3 regions of the Erwinia sp. AnSW2-5 genome follow, and region 2 is predicted to be linked to each of the others. Evidence: predicted binding sites of a transcription regulator. Region 2 holds the regulator's gene; each other region holds the start of a gene.
What was found. The regulator CRP, encoded in region 2, controls carbon source genes, mostly activating them, when cyclic AMP is high. The targets are predictions, from matches to a motif close to ATGTGANNNNNNTCACAT.
Positions count from the first base shown of each region.

Region 1: aaeR (HTH-type transcriptional activator AaeR) is a predicted target of CRP. The motif match lies at 3,370-3,387, and genes of this name have one in related genera.
Region 3: yrbN (protein YrbN) is a predicted target of CRP. The motif match lies at 3,616-3,633, and genes of this name have one in related genera.

Region 1 covers NZ_JBJGXA010000004.1:36,261-42,513, forward strand. The annotation lists gene aaeB (p-hydroxybenzoic acid efflux pump subunit AaeB) at 15-1,973, opposite strand; gene aaeA (p-hydroxybenzoic acid efflux pump subunit AaeA) at 1,987-2,919, opposite strand; gene aaeX (p-hydroxybenzoic acid efflux pump operon protein AaeX) at 2,927-3,130, opposite strand; gene aaeR (HTH-type transcriptional activator AaeR) at 3,405-4,319, shown strand; gene tldD (metalloprotease TldD) at 4,386-5,831, opposite strand; gene yhdP (AsmA2 domain-containing protein YhdP) at 5,956-6,253, opposite strand, start outside.
Region 2 covers NZ_JBJGXA010000001.1:333,570-339,822, reverse strand. The annotation lists gene ACFL9S_RS01465 (MFS transporter) at 1-647, opposite strand, end outside; gene ACFL9S_RS01460 (LysR substrate-binding domain-containing protein) at 829-1,713, shown strand; gene ACFL9S_RS01455 (OsmC family protein) at 1,715-2,122, opposite strand; gene crp (cAMP-activated global transcriptional regulator CRP) at 2,492-3,124, shown strand; gene ACFL9S_RS01445 (YccS/YhfK family putative transporter) at 3,183-5,264, shown strand; gene ACFL9S_RS01440 (aspartate aminotransferase family protein) at 5,274-6,253, opposite strand, start outside.
Region 3 covers NZ_JBJGXA010000051.1:27,778-34,030, reverse strand. The annotation lists gene ACFL9S_RS23125 (U32 family peptidase) at 1-227, shown strand, start outside; gene ACFL9S_RS23120 (luciferase-like monooxygenase) at 508-1,515, shown strand; gene ACFL9S_RS23115 (DEAD/DEAH family ATP-dependent RNA helicase) at 1,605-3,536, opposite strand; gene yrbN (protein YrbN) at 3,553-3,609, opposite strand; gene nlpI (lipoprotein NlpI) at 3,714-4,598, opposite strand; gene pnp (polyribonucleotide nucleotidyltransferase) at 4,728-6,253, opposite strand, start outside.

The DNA.
Region 1 (6,253 bases), on a different contig from region 2:
TGCCAGCGAGGTGATCAGATCTCGATCAGGGTATTCTGGTATTTTTTCAGCATCGCAGCCAGTCGGGCAACCGGCTCAGTCACACCGATCGGTGCGTCATACTGTTCCAGTTTTTGCTGATAGATCTCAAACTCAGCCAGCAGGCGTTCAAAGTAATGGCGTTTTTTGATTTCACTGCTGGAGGAGATCACCCGGTCTGCGGTATGGCGCATCTGCTTGTGGAACGCAGAGAGATCGGCATTCACGGGCACATCAGCATCACGCATACGTTGGTGACCAATGATCAGCGTCAGCGCCAGCCGGTACTTGTCGATGTCACCGGGGAAGATATTCAGCAGCATAAAGAGTTGCTGATACAGCGCAGGCAAGTGATTCTCTTTGCGCCGCGCCGGGTTCGTCGTCAGCGCCGAAACAGCGGCATACATCAGGCGGTTAAGCAGAGTCCGTCCGACGCGTGCTTTCGATGTATCGCGTATCAGCAGGATCACCAGCAAAGCAACAAAGCAGCCGATGGCCTGACCAAGGGCGCTATCGATAAACAGGCTGACTTCAAACTTCATCGGGTTATCCAGCGTCAGGATATTGATTGTCCCCACCAACGCCCCCAGCGTACCAATCTGACGCCGCTGGATCAGAATGCCGCAGATAAAAGCGATCAGCCCTAACGCGATACACAGCAACAGCATACTTTGCTGGGTATTCGGCATCACCACCATGTAATACAGCGCCCCCAATGGGATCGCCACGATCATGCCGTAGAGGAAGTCTTTCGCCACCATCAGCGGATTCGGCATACGCATCGCCAGTGAGGTAATCACCGCCAGCATCACCATCGCACCACTGCCGGAGGTCCAACCGGTCCACAGCCAGAACAGCGCCCCCACAGCAATGGCGACAAAAGTACGTAATCCGTTGACCATAGCATGGCGGCTCTCAGCCGAACGCATTTTAACGATGGGTTCCGCATTCAGGATCTCTTCTTCGATCCGGCTGATGCTGCTATTGGTGTGAACCCCTTTCAGCAGCAGCAGATAGCGACTGGCCGCCCCCACCCAGCTACGGATGGTCGTGGGCGTATTTTTACTGCCGCTGACGGCAATCACCCGGCGCATCACTTTCATCCGCTTGTGGATATCCGCAATATTATTGACCGGCTTTTCGAAGAACAGATGGAACTGCGAAGGGACATACTCCTGACGAGTGTTTTGGATCAGGAAGGTTTCACAGGCCTGGGTAATCAACGTCAGTGACAGCGTATTCAACACCCGCAGACGACGCTCCACTTTCTGCCAGCGGCCCGACTCCATCATCAGATGGGTGCGCATACCGTTCAGCGCGGTGGTGCGGCGTACCAGTCCCGCCCAGCATTTATCCACTTCATCTTTGTCTGCATGCGACACGCAGAGCTGCATCAGCCGGTACTGCTCCACCAGCAGGGCATCAATTTCCCGGTCAATATCCTGCTTGATGGATCGCGGTGAAAACAGCATATCCGCCAGAATGGCACAGACAATACCGATGATGATTTCACTGCAACGTTCAACGGCAAATTGCGGAGCCAGCAGCAGTGAACCGTTAGCATCGACGGTGACGACGATGATCAGAGCGGTGTAACCAGCCAGGCCGAGTGCATAGGAGTTCTCCACTTTAATCAGTGAGGAGATCCACACGCAAACACCCGCCCAGATGCAGCACAGCAGCAGCATCACCACCGGCGCACGAATGGTGGCCACCATGATCACCACGGCGGCAATACAACCAATAAAGGTGCCGATGATACGCAACATGCCGCGATGGCGCAGCGCGCCGGAGAAAGGGTCGCCCCCGGCAGCAAACGCAGTGCCCCCGGCAACAATAGCCGCCGTCATTACCGCCCAGCGCGGGGTTTCCAGATTAAATTCAAACCCAACAAACAGCGCCAGTAAGATGGCAAATGTCAGTTTGATGGGAAAACGCAGACGATACCACTGCATCATTCGCCCCGCCTCAGCCAAACTCGCGCAGGCGATGCATCAGCTTCATCAGCGGCGACATATCTTTATCCTGACGATCTTGTGCCCCCGTCACTACCACGGTCGCGGTAGTGCCCGACGGATAGAGGTTACCCGGCTGCTGGTCGAGGTGAATCCGCACCGGCACACGCTGTGCCAGACGCACCCACTCAAGGTTGGAGTCAATCGTTGCCATACCTTTACCATCAACCGTGCTGCTGCTGTTGGTCACACCAGCGGCCACACTGTCAACCGAGCCGTGCAGCACATGGTTGCTGCCAAGTGGCGTGATCTCGACGCGGTAACCAGGACGGATGCCGTCCAGCTTGGTCTCTTCCAGGTAGGCCAGCACATAGAAGGAGTTCTGCTTCACCAGCGCCACCGACGTCGATCCGCGGGTAATAAATTCACCCGTATAGACATTCAGGTTGGTAACCCAGCCTGCGGCGGGTGCTTTTACTGTAGTGCGCTCCAGGTCCAGCTTCGACAGGTCGCGAGAAGCGACGGCTTTCGCCAGCTGGTGTTCAGTGGTTTGGTAATCACTGTTGGCCTGGTCAATCGCTTCACGCGACATGGCCGAGATGCCCAGCTGATTGCGGCGCGCAGCTTCACGGCGCTTCTCACTCAACACCGCCTGGTAGTAGGCCACATCCGCCTCCGCCTCTTCCAGTGCTTTCTGGTAACGTGGCTGGTCGATGGTGAACAACACCTGGTCTTTCTGCACCAGTTGGTTATCACGGACGCGAACGTCGGTGATCAGACCGCTGACATCAGGCGCAATCGCCACAACATCAGCGGTGAATTTAGCGTCACGCGTCCACGGGGATTCGGTATAAAACACCCAGACGCGGAAAATCAGGACAATCGCGATGATCACCAGCAGCAGGGTAATGGCGAAACGGGCAATTTTTCTTGTTAGAGCTTTCACTATGACCTCAGACGAACAATCGGGATACCAAATAGAACAGGCAGCAGTACAATGCCGTATTAAACAGCGCCGGATGCCAGACCAGATCATAGATCCCGGTTGGCGTGATCAGACGGCGGACCAGCCAGAACACGATCAGCGACACAATTATTTCAAAAAAAATGGGTGGGAATGACATCCCGAACACCACGACAACCGGAAGTACACTCATCTTTTATCCTTGTTGATACCGTACCAGGTCACTCGCTGCCACAACCCGCTCTCCTCCCGGTTACTGGGGGATTATGTATGCAAAAGATGATCAGGTGACATGGAGACAGTCAGACGCTAATCAGCACCAAAGCCAATTGAATAATAGTCTATTCAGGGGCAGCATTGTCATACGCGGGGCGACAGGTCGATAACCTGACATGACTATAGTAACGCGCCTGACTATAAGTTATCTACCAAATGCGATCTAAATCACTTTTAAGCCAGGATTAATAATGGAAAGACTGAAGGGCATGACCGTTTTCGCAAAAGTCGTTGAACTGGGTTCATTTACCGCAGCAGCACAACAGATGCAGTTAAGCGTGTCGGCCGTCAGCCAGATTGTCGCCAGGCTGGAAAATGAACTTCAGGTGAAGCTGCTCAACCGCAGTACGCGCAGCCTGGGGCTGACCGAGGCCGGAAAGATCTACTTTCAAGGCTGCCGCCGCATGATGTCCGAGGCGCAACAGGTGCATGAACAACTGTGGGCATTTAATAATACGCCGGTTGGCACGCTGCGCATCGGCAGCTCTTCAACCATGTCGCAAAATTTGCTGGCGCCCATGACGGAAGAGATGCTGAAGGAGTATCCGGGACTCACGGTTAACCTGGTCACGGGGATCCCGGCACCGGATCTTATTGCGGACGGGCTGGATCTGGTGATCCGGGTCGGTGCATTGCAAGACTCAAGCCTGTTTTCAACACGGCTGGGCTCCATGCCGATGGTGGTCTGTGCTGCTAAAAGTTATCTTGCGCAAAATGGCACGCCGGAGAAACCTTCCGATATCAGTAACTATTCGTGGCTGGAGTACAGCGTACGCATGGACAACGATTTTGAGCTGACCTCACCGGAAGGCACGTCGATTCGTCTCTCACCTCAGGGCCGATTTGCCACCAATGACTCACAGACACTGATCCGCTGGCTGAAATCGGGAACCGGTATCGCCTATGTACCGCTGATGTGGATTATTGATGAGATTAATGCCGGGAAGGTGGAGATCCTCTTCGGGCATTATCAGTCGGTGCCGCGTCCGGTCTATGCGCTCTACACCCAGAAAGACAAATTGCCGCTAAAGGTGCAGGTGTGCATTAACTATCTGATCGCGTATTTCGATAAGGTGGCGGAGATTTACCAGGAGTTTCGTACATAACGCAGAAATATCGTAGGGGCGAGGCATGCCTCGCCCAGGGTCAGACCTGTCTGCCCACTACGCCTGTCAGGCTGTGCCGCCGACGGTCAGTTTGTCCAGCTTCAACGTAGGCTGGCCCACGCCAACAGGCAGGCTCTGGCCCTCTTTACCACAGACCCCGACGCCTTTATCCAGTGCCAGGTCATTACCCACCATTGAAATCTGTTGCATCGCTTCAATACCGGAACCGATCAGCGTTGCGCCTTTCACCGGCTTCGTCACCTTACCGTTTTCAATCAGGTAAGCTTCCGAGGTGGAGAACACAAATTTACCCGAGGTGATATCCACCTGGCCGCCGCCGAAGTTTGGCGCATACAGACCGTACTCCACGCTTTCGATAATATCCTGCGGCGTCGACTTGCCTGCCAGCATGTAGGTGTTAGTCATACGCGGCATCGGCAGATGTGCATAGGATTCACGACGACCGTTCCCGGTAGGCGCCACGCCCATCAGGCGCGCATTGAGCTTATCCTGCATATAGCCTTTCAAAATACCGTTTTCAATCAATACATTGTACTGACCCGGCACGCCTTCGTCATCGACTGCCAGCGAGCCGCGCAACCCTTCGATGGTGCCATCATCCACCACCGTACAGAGTTCAGAGGCCACCAGCTGCCCCATCTGGCCGCTGAACACGGACGTTCCACGACGGTTGAAATCGCCTTCCAGACCGTGACCCACCGCCTCGTGCAGCAGCACACCCGGCCAGCCTGCGCCCAGTACTACTGGAATGGTGCCTGCCGGTGCCGCGACCGCATTCAGATTTACCAGTGCCATACGCACGGCTTCACGCGCCCAGGCTTCGGCGCGCACTTCACCGTCTTCATTCGCCAGGAAGAACTCATAGCCAAAGCGTCCACCGCCACCGCTGGCACCGCGCTCACGCTTGCCGTTATCTTCCACCTGAACACTCACCGAGAGACGCACCAGAGGACGCACATCGGCGGCCAGCGTGCCATCGGTTGCCGCAACCAGCACCAGTTCATAAACACCTGTCAGGCTGGCAGACACTTCCTGTACGCGTTTGTCGGCGGCGCGTGCGGCGCTGTCAACGCGATGCAGCAGGGCGATTTTCTCTTCGCGGGTCAGGCTTTGCAGTGGATCCAGTGCCGGGTATAGCGCACGGTTCATCACCGCGCCCAGCGTGCGTGACTGGCCGTTACCCTGTTCGCGCACGATGCTGCGTGCCGCTGTGGCACTTTGATGCAGCGCATTTAACGTAATCTGGTCGGCATACGCAAAGCCGGTTTTCTCTCCGCTGACCGCGCGCACACCGACGCCCTGATCGATATTGTAGGAACCGTCTTTAATGATGCGGTCTTCCAACACCCAGGACTCATGGTAGCTGGACTGAAAATAGAGGTCCGCATAATCCAGCTTACGTTCTGACAGCTGGCTGAGAATAGAAAAAAGGTCGCTTTGACGAATGTTGTTAGCAGTTAGTAACTGCTCACTTACCAGATTCAGACTCATGAATTCTCGCTCTGTGTGGATGAGCCAGTGGCTGCTGGCTTTCAAATGTCAGTGATGACGAGTTACGGTGGTGATATCCCACATGATATATGAAGGGTGAGGCAATATGAGAGCCACGTCAAACTCACTTCTCGCTGATCTCGCGTGGTTTACGCAGCACTTCATCAATTTGCGGTTTATCTATCGGTCCACTGATGTGGTAGCGCAGTACGGAAATCTTGCTCCACAGCGGCCCCAGCACCTTACTGGCAGCAAAGACCGCCGCGCCAACCACCGGGTTCACCGCGAAGGCGGTAGCGACACCGACGGTCGTGGAAATTTCCGGCGCGACGACGGCTTCCATATCGATCTGACGCCTGACCAGATCCATCTTACCTTTCATCGCAATGTCAGCTTCCAGCCCATCCACCAGCAGGTTATCA
Region 2 (6,253 bases):
ATGAAAAGTTGCCAGAAAAGCGGCTGGCGCAGGCTATGCCACAGGCTGGCACGGGCAATGCGGGGCGTACCATCAGGGGGGAGGACCGCCGCAGGTAACAGCAATCCCATACTGACCGCCGCGATCGCGACCAGCCCTCCCAGAATGAGAAATGCATGGTGCCAGTCAGTGCGATGGAGTGCCCATACCGCCAGCAAAGGCCCGACGGCCATCGCTAATCCCGCTGTGGAAAGCAGCACCGATTGTGCAAACGTACGGTGATGCACAGCGAAATTTGATGAGACGGCTTTTGCGCTGGCGCTGGGGTAACCTGAGTGCCCGATCCCCGCCATAAAACGAAATACCATCAGCAGGCTCAGACTGGTACCCAGCCAGCCAAACAGAAGCGCGCACAGTGCCACTATTGACAGGGAAAGGATAAGCACACGCCGATAGCCCAGCCGATCGTTTAACCACCCTGCTGGGAACTGAGATAATGCATAGGACAGAAAAAAGATGCCGCTGATATAACCCACTTGTTGAGGCGTGAGGTGAAACTCATCACGTATCGGCAACAGAGCAAACCCAATCACTGTTTTATCTATATAGACAAGTACATAGCCCGTAAATAGCAGGAACAGCGTCAGAAAACGTGATGTAATCTTCATTAGTCACTCCCCTAATAACTGATAAAAATCATTGAATTACCATTAACCACATTTAAAAAAAGTATTGCACCGCCATGCAGGTAAGCAGACTCTGCTTAACAACATCGTGGATTTAAGGCAGCAACATAAGATGAATTTTTTAGTGTGGTGATAACGGCCGGGCATCAGGGAAGGAGCAAATATGCGGTATTTACCAAAAATGCAGCAGCTACGGATATTTCAGGAAGTGGTCAATCAGGGCAGTATTCGGGCCGCAGCACGCATGCTGGGACAATCTCAGCCCGCCATCAGCCGGACCTTAAAAGAGCTGGAATATATGCTGGAAACCTCACTGTTCGTGCGCAGTCCGCTGGGCATTACGCTGACGCCAAGCGGCCAGCTGTTTGTCGTGCGCTCACGGAGGATCCTTGAGGAGTTAAAACGGGCAGGTGATGAAATCCGTTTTCTCCACACGCAACATAGCGTCGTGAAAGTGGCACTGAATGACATTTTGTCACTGACAGTGCTGCCTGAGGTACTGGAACAATTCCATCAGCAGCTGCCGTTGACCCGCCTGTATGTCCAGGATCGCAGCCTGCCCTCTCAGCTGTTAGCGGGTGAACTCGATTTTGCGGTTTCTCCGCAACCTGAGGTGTTACCGGACGGGCTGGCGATACAACCGTTATTTAAGACCTCACTGAATGTTGTGGCGAACCGACATCACCCGCAGGTACAGACGAACGATCTGCAACAATTGAGAGGGAGTAAGTGGCTTTTCGCCGGAGAAGAGAGCGAGGTGGCCGTCAGGCTGGACGCGCATCTGGCGACTTTCTTTCAACAGCTGGAGCAGCCGCCTGTCTATACGCATTCACTCTCGCACGGGTTACAGCTGGTGCAGCAGGCAAACTATCTTATGTTGCTGCCACACCCGCTGTTGATCCGGTTTAATTCCACACTGCGGGCACTCGCCATCCCGGCGCTCCCTTCACTGCACTATGCCGCTGTGTGGCCAAAGCAATCTCCACTCACCGCCAGCGCGCAGCGCTTGCTGATGCTAATCCGTCAGGCATGCAAGCAGCTCACCTGAATCAGGCGAGGTCGATAACCTCAAAGCTGTGGCTAATTTTCACTGCGTTCCCCAGCATGATCGCCACCGAGCAATATTTCTCAGCAGAGAGATCGACCGCACGTGACACCGCTTTATCGCCCAGCGCTTTGCCACTGACAATAAAGTGCAGGTTAATATGGGTGAAAATTCGCGGTGCCTCTTCACGACGTTCCGAGGTCAGTTTGACTTCACAATCAGCAACATCGTGGCGGCCTTTCTGCAGAATAGACACCACATCAATAGCACTGCATCCCCCAGCCGCCATCAGCACCATTTCCATCGGGCTGGGCGCTTTATCCCCGGCATTACCATCCATCAAAACCTGATGGCCGGATGAGGATTCGCCCAAAAACGTCATCCCTTCAACCCACTTAACGCGTGCTTGCATCACAAAATCCTCTCATTGATTCAGTTACCGCAGAGTACGCTGCACTAACAAAAACGGCAACGCTGCCGTTTTAGAACTATGCTGAAGCGAGACAACAGAAGACAGTCTTGTAAAGCTGTGCTACAAACGAAGCTGCAATATTTTACTGGCATAACAATGCACGGTAAAAACGGGACGACAGCACGAGCCATGCTCTTAACAGAGGCCCGTATAATTTTCCTATGGGAACGCTTGAATATTTCAACGCCTTGCAGGGATACATACCCTGATACCCACAAATATTTCGTGTTTCAGTTCAGCGGCAACGCCTCTGAAGGACGCAGAATTCAGGGTATATTTAGGCACGATTACAACAGAGGATAACAGCGAATGGTTCTCGGCAAACCGCAAACAGACCCTACACTCGAATGGTTCCTGTCACATTGCCATATTCACAAATATCCATCCAAAAGCACTCTGATTCATCAGGGTGAGAAGGCGGAAACCCTCTATTACATCGTTAAAGGATCGGTAGCGGTGTTAATCAAGGATGAAGAAGGCAAAGAGATGATCCTCTCCTACCTCAATCAGGGCGACTTCATTGGCGAACTGGGCCTGTTTGAAGAAGGTCAGGAGCGTAGTGCGTGGGTACGTGCGAAAACAGCCTGTGAAGTGGCTGAAATTTCCTACAAAAAATTCCGTCAGTTGATTCAGGTGAATCCTGACATTCTGATGCGCCTGTCTTCACAGATGGCGCGTCGCCTGCAAGTGACATCAGAGAAAGTGGGCAATTTAGCTTTCCTTGATGTGACCGGACGCATTGCCCAGACGTTGCTGAATCTGGCAAAACAACCGGATGCCATGACGCACCCGGATGGAATGCAGATCAAAATCACCCGTCAGGAGATCGGCCAGATCGTCGGCTGCTCCCGCGAAACGGTGGGTCGTATTCTGAAAATGCTGGAAGATCAGAACCTGATCTCCGCACATGGTAAAACCATTGTTGTTTACGGCACTCGTTAACCGGCTCTGAACCCACGGCGCGACCCTCAGTCGCGCCGTTTTTTATTTGGTGTGGCTCATGTGGCGGAGAATTATCTATCACCCGGAAGTTAACTACGCACTCAGGCAAACGCTGGTGCTCTGTTTACCCGTGGCGATCGGCTGGATGCTGGGCAACCTGCAAAATGGCCTGCTGTTCTCATTAGTCCCCGCCTGTTGTAATAATGCCGGCCTTGATACCCCGCACAAACGCTTCTTTAAACGCCTGATCGTCGGCGGTTGCCTGTTTGCCTTCAGTAGCTTTTTGATTCAGTACGCCGGGGCCGAAGCGGTGCCACTGCCCGTGATCCTGCTGGTCATGGCACTCTTGCTTGGCGTGACTGGTGAGATCAGCCCGCTGCACGCGCGCCTGCTTCCGGCATCGTTGATTGCCGCTATCTTCACACTCAGCCTGGCCGGGCGCATGCCCATGTGGCAGCCACCGCTGCTGTTTATTCTCGGCACCGTCTGGTATGGCGCATTTAACTGGTTCTGGTTCTGGCTGTGGAAAGAGCAGCCGATGCGCGAAACCCTCAGCCTGCTCTATCATGAACTGGCTGATTATTGCGAAGCGAAATACAGCCTGTTAACCCAGCTGACCGATCCCCAAACCGCCCTGCCGCCGCTGCTGGTCCGCCAGCAGAAAGCCGTCGACCTGATTAACACCTGTTACCAGCAGATGCATATGCTGGCCGCCAGTCGCGACAGCCATTATCAGCGTCTGACGCGTGCATTTCAGGTCGCACTGGATTTGCAGGAGCATATTGCCGTTAGCCTGCACCAGCCGGAGGAAGTGCAAAAGCTGGTGGAGCAGAGCCACGCCGAGGCGGTGATCCGCTGGAATGCGCAGACGATTGCCACCCGCCTGCGGGTACTGGCTGACGATATCCTCTACCACCGCTTCCCTGAACGTTTCACGATGGAAAAACAGCTTCAGGCACTGGAGAAAATCTCCCGTCAGCACCCCGATAATCCGGTCGGTAACTTCTGTTACTACCACTTCAGCCGCATCGCCCGCGTGCTACGCACCCAGCATCCGCTGTACCGTCGCGACCTGATGGCTGACCGCCAGCGCCGCCTGCCGCTGTTCCCTGCGTTGAAAAGCTATCTGTCGCTGAAGTCCTCTGCCCTGCGTACCGCCGCACGCTTCGCCGTGATGCTGACCTTTGCCAGTTCGCTGGCCCTGTTCTTCAATCTGCCGAAACCTTACTGGATCCTGATGACGGTGATGTTTGTCAGCCTCAACGGCTACAGCGCTACCCGCGTCCGTATCCAGCACAGGGCGCTGGGAACGCTGGCCGGGCTGGCGATTGCCGCTGCCACACTCGGTTTACATGCCCCGGAATCCTGGGTGCTGCTGGTGATGTTGCTGATCACCCTGGTGAGCTACCTGTTTATCCGTAAGTTTTATGGCTGGGCCACCGTGGGATTCACCGTCACGGCGGTGTATACGCTGCAACTGCTGTCGCTAAACGGTGCGCAGTTCCTGCTGCCTCGCTTAATGGACACGCTAATGGGCTGTCTGATTGCCTTTGGCGGCATGATTTGGCTGTGGCCACAGTGGCAGAGTGGGTTGATGCGCCAGAATGCGCACGATGCGCTGGAGACCTATCAGGAGGCATTACAGAAGCTGCTGGGCAGCGAACAGGATGCGGAGAAACTGGCCTATCAGCGGATGCGGGTGAATCAGGCGCACAATGCGCTGTTTAACTCACTGCATCAGGCGATGCAGGAACCGGGCTTTAATTCACGCTACCTGGCCGATATGCAGCTGTGGGTCACCCACAGCCAGTTTATTGTTGAGCATATCAACGCCATGACGATTCTGGCGCGGGAACATACCATGCTGACGCCAACGCTGGCAGAGCGCTATCTGCAATCCTGCGAAATTGCCCTGCAACGCTGTCAGCAGCGTCTGGAGTATGACGGGCCGGACTCGGGCAGCAATGTACTGGATGCCCCCGAGGATTTCCATCAGGGACCCGTGACCATCATGGAACGACACGTGAAGCGTATTCTGGGTCACCTCAGCGTGATGCACACCATTTCGTCCCTGACCTGGAGCCAGCGCCCACATCATGGCCGCTGGCTATCCCGACGACTACGTAAATCGAAAACGTAGAAACGGGCCTTATTTCAGAACATTTTCGACCGCTGTCGCAAACCGTGCCATACCTTCGGCGATATCAGTTGGCTCAATCACCAGTGAAGGCGCAAAACGCATCACGTCCGTTCCGGCGACCAGCACCATCACACCGGCCTCTGCCGCCGCGTTAAGAATATCGCGCGCTTTACCGGCGTGCTGAGGTTTCAGCTCCGCGCCCATCAGCAGGCCTTTGCCACGAATATCGCTGAACAGATCGAAACGAGCATCCAGCGCCTGCAGCGCATCAACGAACAGCTGACGGCGCTCTTCCACACCTTCCAGCACCTCTGGGGTATTGATGATATCGAGCGCCGCTTCAGCGACTGCACAGGCCAGCGGATTGCCGCCATAGGTAGTGCCGTGCACGCCAGGCGCCATGACCGAGGCAATGTCGTTGGTGGTTAGCATGGCACTGACCGGGAAACCACCGCCCAGCGCTTTGGCTGTGGTGAGGATATCCGGCTGCACGCCGTAATGTTCATAGGCAAACAGTTTACCGCTGCGCCCCATACCGCTTTGCACTTCATCCAGAACCAGCAGCGCATTATGTTCATCACAGAGCTGGCGCAGCCCCTGCATAAATTCTGGTGTCGCGGGCATCACGCCCCCTTCACCCTGGATCGGCTCGACCACAATCGCGCAAGTATGATCGTCAATCACCGCTTTGACCGCAGCCAGATCGTTAAACGGCACGTGGACAATATCGGCAGGTTTTGGCCCGAAACCATCGGAATACTTCGGCTGACCGCCCACGGACACCGTAAACAGCGTGCGGCCGTGGAAGGCGTTATGGAAGGCAATGATTTTACTTTTGAACGGGCTGTGACGTTTGGTGGCGTAGTAACGCGCCAGCTTAAACGCCGCTTCGTTCGCTTCCGCGCCGGAGTTAGCAAAGAATACGCGTTCGGCAAAAGTCGCGTTGATCAGCTTGGTCGCCAGACGCAGCGCAGGTTCGTTAGTAAAGA
Region 3 (6,253 bases), on a different contig from region 2:
ACGGGATCCAGACCATGAGCGGCAATTGCTATAACCTCGGCAATGATCTGATCTCGATGCAGGGGCTGGTCGATATTGTGCGTCTGTCGCCGCAGGATGCAGACACGCTGTCGATGGTGGAACAGTTCCGCGCCAACGAAACCGGTCATCAACCACTGATGATGGCACGCAGCAATGATTGTAATGGCTACTGGCGCCGTGTCGCCGGGCTTGAGTTGGTCAGCTGATCCCCATTCCTATCTAAACCCACCGTCACTCTGGCGGTGGGGATATCCCGGCGCGGAAACAATACCCCTAAAAATAATAGCAGTTTTATTCTGGCAGACGATGGATGATACTTTCATTGGCTAGCAGCCTAACTATCCGCAGGCCGCGACTGTTTCGTCTGTTCTGCACACACTTTATTGTCCTGAGTGCTGCAAACGGACAATAACAGGGACAGCAGATCCCGTAGCCTGTCGTTTTTGCACATGGCGCAGTGTCGGCCGTTAGACAAAGTGAGCAACTATGCCTGATAAAAAAAATGTTCCTCTTTCCGTACTGGATCTTGCCCCTATCCCACAGGGTTCATCCGCACGCGATGCTTTTCATTCATCACTCTCTCTGGCGCAGCAGTCCGAAAAACTCGGCTTTCATCGCTACTGGCTGGCCGAACACCATAATATGACCGGGATTGCCAGTGCGGCGACCTCGGTGCTAATAGGTTACCTGGCGGCGAATACGCAGACGCTGCGCCTGGGTTCTGGTGGTGTAATGCTGCCGAATCACGCACCGCTGGTGATTGCAGAACAGTTTGGTACGCTGGAGTCACTTTATCCTGGCCGTATCGATCTTGGGCTGGGCCGCGCTCCCGGTTCAGACCAGCGTACGATGCTGGCGCTGCGCCGTCATATGGCGGGTCACGTCGATAACTTCCCCGCAGATGTGGCTGAGTTGGTCCGCTGGTTTGATCATTCCGGCGATGAGATGCCGATTGTCCAGCCCGTTCCGGGGACAGGGCTGAAAATTCCCGTCTGGCTGCTCGGGTCCAGCCTTTACAGCGCTCAACTGGCGGCCCAGATGGGCTTGCCGTTCGCTTTCGCCTCCCATTTTGCACCAGAAATGTTGTTACAGGCGCTGGATCTGTACCGCGACAACTTTAAACCATCAGAGCGGCTGGAGAAGCCGTACGCGATGGTGTGCGTTAACGTTGTCGCCGCCGACAGCGAACGCGATGCCCGCTTCCTGTTTACCTCCATGCAGCAGCAGTTTATTAACCTGCGCCGTGGCAAACCTGGCCCGCTGCCTGCACCGGTGGAAAATATGGATAATCTGTGGTCACCGTCCGAGCAGTACGGCGTGCAGCAGGCGCTGAGTATGTCGGTGGTTGGCGATAAAGAGAAAGTTCGTCAGGGATTGGCGACACTAATGCGAGAAACGCAGGCGGATGAAGTGATGGTTAATGGGCAGATCTTTGATGCTCAGGCACGCCTCTACTCCTTTGAGCTGGCAATGCAGGCACGTAACGCGCTGTAAATATTGAAGGTGCGCCAGTAACCACGTCACCCAAACCGCAGACATAAAAAAACCAGCCCGAAGGCTGGTTTTTTATTGGGCATCAGTGATTACGCATCACGACGACGGGTTGGTGCTGCGCCGCCTTCAGTGCGTGGACCACGGCTGGTGCCACCTGGACGACGTTCGCCGCCACGGTCATTGCTGAAACGACGACCGCCTTCAGCACCACCGCGTGGAGCGCCGCCTTCACGACCTGCGCCAGCGCCGAAGCCACCACGTGCAGGGCCGCTTGGACGACGTTCGCCACCACGGTCATTGCTGCGTGGCTGTGCATCACCAATCAGCTGCATATTCATTGGTTTGTTCAGAATACGCGTACGAGTGAAGTGTGAAAGAACTTCGCCCGGCATGCCTTTTGGCAGTTCGATAGTAGAGTGAGTACCGAACAGCTTGATGTTACCAATGTAACGGCTGCTGATATCGCCTTCGTTAGCGATAGCGCCAACGATGTGACGCACTTCAACACCATCATCACGGCCAACTTCGATGCGGTACACTTCCATATCGCCAACATCACGACGCTCACGACGTGGTGCATCACCACGTGGTTCACCACTGCGTGCTTCGCGTGGTTCACGTGGACCACGGTCCGGACGGTCACCACGGCGAGTGTCACGGCTGTCATCACGGTCACGGAACTGGCTGCGTGGACGCTGCGGCGCATCAGCTGGAACGATCAGTGGACGTTCGCCCTGAGCCATTTTCAGCAGTGCTGCAGCCAGCGTTTCGATATCCAGCTCTTCTTCCGGCTGCATTTTAGCCAGCAGAGCACGGTACTGTTCCAGATCGCTGCTTTCCAGCTGCTGCTGAACTTTAGCAGCAAATTTAGCCAGACGACGCTCACCCAGCAGTTCTGCATTTGGCAGTTCTACTTCTGGAATAGTCAGCTTCATGGTGCGTTCGATGTTACGCAGCAGACGACGCTCACGGTTCTCAACGAACAGCAGAGCACGGCCAGCACGGCCAGCACGGCCAGTACGGCCGATACGGTGAACGTAAGATTCTGCGTCCATCGGGATGTCATAGTTAACAACCAGGCTGATACGCTCAACGTCCAGACCACGGGCAGCAACGTCTGTCGCGATCAGGATGTCCAGACGACCATCTTTCAGGCGCTCCAGCGTCTGCTCACGCAGTGCCTGGTTCATATCACCGTTCAGTGCAGCACTGTTGTAACCGCTACGCTCCAGCGCTTCAGCAACTTCCAGCGTGGCGCTTTTGGTGCGCACGAAGATGATTGCTGCGTCAAAGTCTTCAGACTCCAGGAAGCGAGTCAGTGCATCGGTTTTACGGCCATAGGCAGTCCAGTAGCTCTGGCTGATGTCAGGACGTGTCGTCATGCTTGACTGGATGCGCACTTCCTGCGGATCTTTCATGAAACGTTTGGTAATACGACGAATCGCTTCTGGCATGGTCGCAGAGAACAGAGCAGTCTGATGATTGTCTGGGATCTGAGCCATGATAGTTTCAACGTCTTCGATGAAGCCCATACGCAGCATTTCATCGGCTTCGTCCAGCACCAGACCGCGCAGGTTAGACAGATCTAACGTGCCGCGTTTCAGGTGGTCAAGCAGACGGCCAGGTGTACCCACAACAACTTGTGGTCCCTGACGCAGAGCGCGCAGCTGCACGTCGTAACGCTGGCCGCCGTAAAGGGCCACCACGTTCAGGCCGCGCATGTGTTTGGCGAATTCGGTCATCGCTTCAGCAACCTGAACCGCCAGTTCGCGGGTCGGTGCCAGCACCAGAATCTGTGGTGCTTTAACGTTAGAATCAATGTTGTGTAATAAAGGCAGCGAGAATGCTGCGGTTTTGCCGCTGCCGGTCTGTGCCATACCCAGGACATCACGACCAGCCAGCAGATGAGGAATACACTCAAGCTGGATTGGAGATGGCTTAACGTAGCCCATGCCGGTCAGTGATTCGAGGAGTTCGGCGTTCAGGCCAAGGTCAGCAAAAGTAGTTTGGATATCAGTCATGTAGTACACGTGCCTCTTAGATTGCGGCGGCCAGTCTACATAACTCGTCGTGAAAATTTTCAGTCATTTTCATCAAAAAGTGTGAACCGGCTCAAATTAGTGGTTTCGACGAACAAAAAGGCCCTCATCCGCTAAGATGATGACTTTTCGAAAATTCGGGCAATAAAAGTTCGTCAGCTATTGCTGGTCAGATTCTGATAAATCGTCTTGTGTCTGGCCGAGTAGCGCCAGCTCCAACAATGCATATCGATGCTCAACAAAGTTGTGAACGTTGTTGGCGACCGTCAGCTTGAACAACGCTTGGGCGTTGTCCTTCTCCCCCAGACTTAGGTAGTACTTACCTAAATAGAAGTTGGTTTCACTGAGATGTTCAGCGAGCGAGGTGTTATCCGTTGCGTCCGCCTGGAGCCGTTCAGTCAGCGTTTTTTCGCTGATATCGCCCAGGTAGAACTCGACAATATTCCATCCCCATTGTTCCTTCACCGCTTTGTCGTAACGCTGCTTGAGCGAGACTTTGGCCTGGTCTGCGTTTATCTCACGTTCTGTGAGATACAGCCACAGGCTGCGGAAGGGATCGTTAGGATCGTCTTGATAAAACGCCAGCAGATCATCTTGCGCCAGTTTAAATCTTCCGCCGTAGTAGAGAGCGATACCTCGATTTAAACGCGCATAATTGTAAGTTGGATCAAGCTCAAGTACAGAATCGAACGCTTCATAGGCAGCATCAAAATTGCCTGCCTGCGTTAAATATATGCCTAAGTAATTGAATACTTCGGGCATATCAGGTCGAATAGACAGCGCTTGTGAAAAATCATTTCGCGCCAGTGCTCTCAGACCAAGACTATCATACAACACTCCGCGCTCATATAACAGCTGTGCGCGTTCATCATCGGTCAATGACCGACTGGCAAGTATTTGTTCCATACGAGCGAGAATGACTTCCTGTTGCAGCGTAGGCTGCAATGGAACCGCCAAGACTTCGTTCTTACGCCAATCGGTGTTGCTGCATCCTGCCAGCGTCAAAGCTGTCGCAACAATACACCAGCGCAAAAATGGCTTCATTTACCACTCCCGAAAACAAACATTAGGACGAGCATCCTGTCATCCGCCTGCCGTTCACGAGGCCATCCCGCCCTCGCGTTATAACAATCCCCCACATCCGAAGATGCGGAGGACTCAATGGTAATGCGTTTATTCTGCTTCAGGTGCTGGTGCTGCAGGAGCTTCAGCTTCAGGCTGTGCCTGTTCGCTGGCTTCTTTGATGCTCAGGCGTACGCGACCCTGACGGTCGACTTCCAGTACTTTCACTGGCACTTCCTGGCCCATCTGCAGGTAGTCAGTCACTTTCTCTACACGCTTATCAGCGATCTGAGAGATGTGTACCAGACCTTCTTTACCACCACCGATAGCGACGAAGGCACCGAAGTCAACGATGCGGGTCACTTTACCGTTGTAGATACGGCCCACTTCGATTTCTGCGGTGATTTCTTCGATACGACGGATAGCAAATTTCGCTTTCTCACCGTCGGTCGCTGCGATTTTAACGGTACCGTCATCTTCGATTTCGATGGTGGTGCCAGTTTCTTCGGTCAGCGCACGAATCACAGAACCACCTTTACCGATCACGTCTTTGATCTTATCAACGCTGATCTTGATGGTGTGAATACGTGGTGCAAACTGAGAGATATCGCCACGTGGAGTGCTGATAGCCTGTTCCATAACGCTCAGGATATGCAGACGCGCACCCTTAGCCTGGTTCAGTGCCACCTGCATGATTTCGCGGGTGATACCTTCAATTTTGATGTCCATCTGCAGCGCGGTGATACCTTCGCGGCTACCGGCTACTTTGAAGTCCATGTCGCCCAGGTGATCTTCGTCGCCCAGAATGTCAGACAGAACAACAAAGTTGTCGTTGTCTTTGACCAGACCCATCGCGATACCGGCTACAGCAGCTTTGATTGGTACACCTGCATCCATCAGTGCCAGAGAAGCACCACATACGGACGCCATTGAAGACGAGCCGTTAGATTCAGTGATTTCAGACACAACACGTACGGTGTACGGGAACGCGTCGCCTTTTGGCATCACTGCCAGCACGCCGCGTTTTGCCAGACGACCGTGACCGATTTCACGACGCTTAGGCGAACCGACCATGCCGGTTTCACCGACAGAGTACGGAGGGAAGTTATAGTGGAACAGGAAGTTGTCAGTACGCTCGCCCATCAGCTCGTCAAGGTTCTGCGCATCACGGGCTGTACCCAGTGTTGCTGTAACCAGTGCCTGAGTCTCACCACGGGTGAACAGCGCTGAACCGTGAGTACGTGGCAGAACGCCGGTACGCACATCCAGGCCACGGATCATGTCTTTTTCACGGCCATCGATACGTGGCTCACCGCGCAGAATGCGGCTACGCACAACGTTCTTCTCCAGCGTGTGCAGGATGTCACTGATTTCGCCAGCATCCAGGGTCTCTTCTTCCGCCAGCAGTGCTGCAGTGGTTTCAGATTTGATCACGCCAACCTGGTTGTAACGTTCCTGTTTTTCAGTGATGCGGTAAGCATCGCTCAAACGAGATTCAGCCAGCGCAGCAATACGAGCGTGTAACGCTTCGTTGACAGCTTCTGGCGTCCAGTCCCAACGTGGTTTGCCTGCTTCAGCGACCAGTTCGTTGATGGTGTCGATAACGATCTGCTGCTGGTCATGGCCAAACACCACCG